DNA from 2 places in the Streptomyces sp. NPDC059917 genome. Region 2 is predicted to be linked to the other one. Evidence: riboswitches for the same ligand, from Rfam matches in the RefSeq annotation. Region 2 holds a riboswitch; the other holds the start of a gene.

Region 1 (3,200 bases), on a different contig from region 2:
GCCACCATGACCGTCTGGGCCGGGGCGTCGTCCTCGTCGTCGTCGGACAGCACGAAGCCCTGGGTGCCGGTCTTGGCGGGGGTGGTCTCCTCCGCCTCGTCGGCGAGGTCCTCCTCGGTCCACTCCTCGCCCTCGGCCGCGGGGGTCTCGCCCTCGTCGCCGTCCTTGGCGCTCTTCTTCGTGGCGGCGGTCTTCTTGGTGGCCGTCGCCTTCTTCGCGGCGGTCTTCTTGACCGTCCGCTTCTTCGGCTCGGCGGCCTCGGCCGCCGCCTCCTCCTCGGTCACGGAGGCCGACGGAGCGGATATCGCCGCCGCGGTGGCGGTGGCCGCGGTCTTGCGCGCGCCGATGGGGCGCGGCGCGGCGGCCTTCTTGGTCACGGTGCGGGCCGGCGCTGCCGCCGCCTTGCGGGCCTTCTTGGCGGGGGCCTTCGCGGCCGGGGCGGCGCTGACGTGCAGCGCGACGCCCTCCTCGTCCAGGACCTGGTTCAGGCTGCGCAGGACCCGCTTCCACTGGTCCACCGGGATGCGGCCGGCCTCGAAGGCCTGGCGCACGTCGTCACCGTTGATGTGACCCTGCTCGCGGCCACGCTCTACGAGCGCGACCAGGGCCTCGGATTCGGCGATCTCCGGAGGGAACGTACGGGACGGGCTGAGCGACACAAGGAGCCTCTCGTTGCGGCAGATATAAGGGCGGGACGGGACATCATCGCGCGAACTCGTGGAACGAGCCCGAGGGGGGTCGTTATTCCGGCGCCGCGCGAGGACACCTGTCGGTTCATCGCATGCCCGAGTCGATTCGTTACGCCATGAATTGAGTGACCTGCGCCACGCTGTGTCCGTGCAACCTTTCGGCCGCGAATCCGTCGGCCCCCTTCATCGTCCCGGTTTGCGGGCCTCGATGAGGAATCGGGCGGTGTTCGCCACGAACGGGCCCTCGCGCTCGATCCGTTCGTGGAGCTCACGGAGCCGGTCCCGGTACTGGTGGACCGTGAAGCCGGGCACCATCCAGATGACCTTCCGCAGGAAGTAGATCACGGCTCCGATGTCGTGGAACTCGGTGCGCAGCCTTTCCGACCGCAGGTCGACCACCTCCAGCCCCGCGGCGGCCGCGGCGGCCACCGCGTCGTCGGGGTGCCGGCCGCGCCGGACCTCCTCCGGCTGCGGCCCGAGGAAGTACTCGACGAGCTCGAAGACGCTCGCCGGTCCGACCTGCTGGGAGAAGTAGCGGCCGCCGGGCCGCAGCACGCGGGCGATCTCGTCCCACCAGACGGTCACCGGATGCCTGCTGCTCACCAGGTCGAAGGCCGCGTCGCCGAAGGGCAGCGGCGGCTCGTCCGCATCCGCGACCACGACCGCGCCCCGCGGGTGCAGCAGCCGGGTCGCCTTGTCGACGTTGGGCGGCCACGACTCGGTGGCCACCATCAGCGGCGGCAGGGGGCCCGCTCCCGCGAGCACCTCGCCCCCGCCGGTCTGGATGTCCAGGGCCGCCCGTACGCCCGCCAGGCGCTCGCCCAGCAGCCTCTGGTAGCCCCAGGAGGGGCGCTGCTCGGTCGCCCGGCCGTCCAGCCAGGAGAATTCCCAGCCGTCCACGGACACGGACTCGGCCTCGGCGACGAGACGATCGAAATGAGGTGTCATGCCGCGATCGTCCCAGCTGCACGCCTTGTGATCCACTTGATTCTCCGCCTCGTGGCCCACCTCGGGCTTCGACTACAGTGGTCGGTGGGCCGTGACTGGCGCTTGGGTGGATCACCACCGGGGAGCGGCCCGACGCAGTGCGGCACCGAGGTGTCCCGCTCCGTCGACTGCCGCGCGCCTGGGCGATCCGCGATCCCGCAGCGACGTTCAGGAGACCCCGTGACGACTGCCCAGACCGTTCCGGCGCAGCACCGCACCGCCGAGCTGATGGACGGCACCGCCCTCGCCCGCCGCATCTCGGAGCGCACCGGCGCCCTCGCCGCCGAGCTGACCCGACGCACCGGCACCGCCCCCTGCCTCGCGACCGTCCTGGTCGGCGAGGACCCCGCGTCCGTGACGTACGTACGCATGAAGCAGAACCGTTGCGCCAAGGCGGGCATCACCTCCCGCCACGTCGAGCTCCCGGCCTCCACCACGACCGAGGAACTGATCACCACCCTCACCGCGCTCTCGGTGGACCCCGAGGTCAGCGGCATCCTGCTGCAGCACCCGGTGCCGCACCACATCGACGAGCGCGCCGCCTTCGAGGCCATCGCCCCGGGCAAGGACGTCGACGGCGTCACCATGCACTCCTTCGCCGCCATGGGCTTCGGGCTGCCGGGCTTCGTGTCCTGCACCCCGGGCGGGATCATGCGGCTGCTCGCCGAGTACGAGGTCGAGCTGACCGGCAAGCACGCCGTGGTCGTCGGCCGCAGCGCGATCCTGGGCAAGCCCGCCGGGATGCTGCTGCTCGGGCAGAACGCCACGGTCACCTACTGCCACTCCCGCACCGAGGACCTCCCCTCGATCATCCGCCAGGCGGACGTGCTGGTCGCCGCCGTCGGCAAGGCCGAGTTCATCCGCGGCGAGGACATCAAGCCCGGCGCCGTGGTCCTGGACGCCGGCTACGACGGCAACCGCGGCGACGTGCACTTCGAGTCGGCCGCCGCGCGCGCCTCGCTGATCACCCCGGTCCCCGGCGGCGTCGGCCCGATGACCATCGCCGTCCTGCTGGAGCAGACCGTGCAGGCCGCCGCGGCGCAGGCCGGGCTGAACCTGGCCGACCTCGGCTGACCCGCCGGGACCTCCTGCCCCCTGCGGGGCCTTCCGCACGACGAACGCCCCGGGCCCAACGGTCCGGGGCGTTCCGCGTGCCCCCGCACTGGCCGAAAGGACGATCCGGGCACCCCGCCGGGGCGCTGCAATGAATATGTGAACGGATCGATGGATATGCAGAAGCAGGGCTCCGCGGCGGAGCCGGACCGGGCGGGTGCGCCGGTGACCGGCGCGGGCCGCGCCCGCCACCCCCGCGGGCTGGCCACCCTCGTGCTCGCCGAGCTGTGGGAGCGCTTCAGCCTCTACGGCATGGTCGCCATCCTGGTCCACTTCCTCGCCGCCTCGCGCGGCCACGGCGGCATGGGCCTCCACGAGGGCACCGCCGAGGCGGTCGAGGGCGTCTACATGGCGATGATCTCGCTGCTGGCGCTCCCGGGCGGCTGGATCGCCGACCGCTTCCTCGGCGCC
Region 2 (3,200 bases):
GATCCTGCGGCATGGTGATCGCGTGCAGGTCGACGACCATGTAGAAGGCGTCGTGGGATTCCTGCAGGGCGACGTACTGCCGAATCGCTCCGAGGTAGTTCCCGAGGTGGAACGAACCGGAGGTGGGCTGGATACCGGAGAGCGCGCGGGGACGATCAGAGGCCATGGGCCCATTCTCTCAGGTGCGGGGGCGGTCTTCGGCCCGCGCTGGCCGGAATCGGTTGGCTCCGGCGCTTCCGGCGGGTGGGGGCCGGTGCGGGGGCGGGCGTGACCCCGCGTACTCGCCCGTACCCGGTCGGCTTGATCTTGCGCGAATCAAGCGACCGCTTTCCCGACCGCCCCCCACCCCTCCGGGGGCGCCTCAAGCGCCGGCGGGGCTGGAGGTGGCCGGGGGCCGCCTCAAGCCGGCCCCGCCGGCGATTGGGGCGGGGAGGTCAGGTGGTCGGGAGGCCCGGGGCCGGGAAGGTGGTCATGAGGGAGGTGACCTCGGCGCGGATGGTGGCCAGGGCCGCCTCGTCGGCGACGGCACCGGCCGCGACCCCCCGCGCGATCCAGTCGGCGACGACCGGCATGTGCTCCGGCCGCAGCCCCCGCGAGGTCAGCGACGGCGTCCCGATCCGCACCCCCGAGGGATCGAACGGCTTGCGCGGGTCGAACGGCACCGTGTTGTAGTTCACGACGATCCCGGCCCGGTCCAGCGCCTTCGCCGCCACCTTCCCCGGCACCCCCCGCGAGGTCAGGTCCATCAGGATCAGGTGGTTGTCGGTGCCGCCCGACACCAGGTCGAAGCCACGCTCCAGCAGCGCCGCCGCCAGTGCCTTCGCATTGGCGACCACCCCGTGCGCGTACGTCACGAAGGCCGGCTGCGCGGCCTCGTGCAGGGCCACCGCGATGCCCGCGGTCGTCTGGTTGTGCGGCCCGCCCTGGAGCCCGGGGAAGACCGCCTTGTCGATGGCCTTCGCGTGCTCCTCGCGGCACATCAGCATCGCCCCGCGCGGCCCCCGCAGCGTCTTGTGCGTGGTGGTGGAGACGACGTCGACGTGCGGGACGGGGCTCGGGTGCGCGCCGCCCGCGATCAGGCCCGCGATGTGCGCGACGTCGGCCACCAGCACCGACCCGGCCTCCTTCGCGATCTCGGCGAAGGCCGCGAAGTCGATCGTCCGCGGCAGCGCGGTGCCACCGCAGAAGATGACCTTCGGCCGCTCCTTGAGGGCCAGGTCGCGGACCTCGTCGAAGTCGATCAGCCCCGTGTCCGCGCGGACGCCGTAGCGCACGCCCCGGAACCACGACCCGGTCGCGGAGACGCCCCAGCCGTGCGTCAGGTGCCCGCCCATCGGCAGCGCCATGCCCATCACGGTGTCGCCGGGCCGCGCGAAGGCCAGGTAGACGGCCAGGTTGGCCGGGGAGCCGGAGTAGGGCTGGACGTTGGCGTGGTCCACGCCGAAGAGCCCCTTGGCCCGCTCTATCGCGAGGGCCTCGACGCGGTCGATGTTCTGCTGGCCCTCGTAGTACCGGCGGCCCGGGTAGCCCTCGCTGTACTTGTTCTGCAGCACGGTGCCGGACGCCTCGAGGACGGCGGCGGACACGTAGTTCTCACTGGGGATCAGGCGCAGGGTGTCTGCCTGCAACTGCTCCTCCGCCGCGACGAACGACGCGAGTTCGGGGTCGGTCGCGAAAAGGGCGGGGTGGCGGCTCGCGGACATGGCGGCTCCTCCGGGGTCGATGTCAGATCTCGTCCCCGCGAGGCCCAGGCGAGCGGCCCTTGATGCGGTCGTGCGCGCACGACTCCCCCGGAGTTGGTTCTCCGTACGCCAGTCGCCGTGCGTGCCGCCAGCTTAGCCGCCGCGCCGCGTTCGATGTTTCCCCGTCCGCATCGCGAGCGAGATAGACAATGACGCCACCCTCGTCACTGCCCCGCACGGACGAAACGGAGACCCCGTGTCGACTCAAGCCGACGCCCAGAGCAATGCCGCCACTGTGGCCGCGATCAGCGCCGCCGACGCGCACAGCGCGCACAACTACCATCCGCTCCCCGTCGTCGTCGCCTCGGCGGAGGGCGCGTGGATGACCGACGTGGAGGGCAAGCGCTACCTCGACATGCTCGCGGGCTACTCGGCCCTCAACTTCGGCCACGGCAACCGGAGGCTGATCGACGCGGCGAAGGAGCAGCTGGAGCGGGTCACGCTCACCTCGCGCGCCTTCTTCCACGACCGCTTCGCCGACTTCTGCGGCGAACTGGCCGCGCTGTGCGGCAAGGAGCTGGTGCTGCCGATGAACACGGGCGCGGAGGCGGTGGAGACCGCCGTGAAGACCGCCCGCAAGTGGGGCTACGAGGTCAAGGGCGTCCCCGACGGCCAGGCCAGGATCGTCGTCGCGTCGAACAACTTCCACGGCCGTACGACGACCATCGTGTCCTTCTCCACCGATCCCGAGGCCCGCGACCACTACGGGCCCTACACGCCCGGTTTCGACGTCGTCCCCTACGGCGATCTCGACGCCCTCGCCGCGGCCCTCACCGACACCACCGTCGCCGTGCTGCTGGAGCCGATCCAGGGCGAGGCGGGGGTGCTGGTGCCGCCGCCGGGCTACCTGGCGGCCGTACGGGAGCTGACGCGCGAGCGGAACGTGCTGTTCATGGCCGACGAGATCCAGTCGGGGCTCGGGCGGACCGGGAAGACCTTCGCCCTGGAGCACGAGGGCGTCGTGCCGGACCTCTACATCCTGGGCAAGGCGCTCGGCGGCGGGGTGGTGCCGGTGTCGGCGGTGGTCGGCGACCGGGACGTGCTCGGGGTCTTCCGCCCCGGCGAGCACGGCTCCACCTTCGGCGGGAACCCGCTGGCCTGCGCGGTCGCCCTGGAGGTGATCGCGATGCTGCGCACCGGCGAGTACCAGCAGCGCGCCACCGAGCTGGGCGACCACCTGCACCGGGAGCTGGGGCTGCTGGTGGGCGGCGGCGCGGTGACCGCCGTGCGCGGGCGCGGGCTGTGGGCCGGGGTGGACATCGACCCGGCGCTCGGCACGGGCCGGGAGATCTCCGAGAGGCTGATGGCGCGCGGGGTCCTGGTCAAGGACACCCACGGCTCCACCATCCGCATCGCACCGCCGCTGGTCATCAGCAAGGAGGACCTGGACTGGGGCCTCGACCAGCTGCGCGCCGTCCTGTCCGTGTAGCGGCCCGCGTAACGGCTCTAGAGGATCAC

What was found. Region 2 has a riboswitch for ZMP and ZTP ahead of glyA (serine hydroxymethyltransferase). Riboswitches for the same ligand answer to the same signal wherever they lie in the genome.
Region 1: it holds a riboswitch for ZMP and ZTP, as region 2 does, so the genes downstream of both, ACFWAR_RS01960 (bifunctional 5,10-methylenetetrahydrofolate dehydrogenase/5,10-methenyltetrahydrofolate cyclohydrolase) here and glyA (serine hydroxymethyltransferase) in region 2, are expected to answer to the same signal.

The regions. Positions count from the first base shown of each region.
Region 1 covers NZ_JBHWLC010000002.1:161,650-164,849, reverse strand. The annotation lists gene ACFWAR_RS01970 (RNA polymerase sigma factor) at 1-659, opposite strand, end outside; gene ACFWAR_RS01965 (class I SAM-dependent methyltransferase) at 873-1,637, opposite strand; ZMP/ZTP riboswitch at 1,719-1,828, shown strand; gene ACFWAR_RS01960 (bifunctional 5,10-methylenetetrahydrofolate dehydrogenase/5,10-methenyltetrahydrofolate cyclohydrolase) at 1,905-2,750, shown strand; gene ACFWAR_RS01955 (peptide MFS transporter) at 2,907-3,200, shown strand, end outside.
Region 2 covers NZ_JBHWLC010000013.1:120,991-124,190, forward strand. The annotation lists gene trpS (tryptophan--tRNA ligase) at 1-166, opposite strand, end outside; gene glyA (serine hydroxymethyltransferase) at 435-1,703, opposite strand; ZMP/ZTP riboswitch at 1,739-1,829, opposite strand; gene rocD (ornithine--oxo-acid transaminase) at 1,939-3,171, shown strand; gene ACFWAR_RS10855 (glutathionylspermidine synthase family protein) at 3,189-3,200, opposite strand, start outside.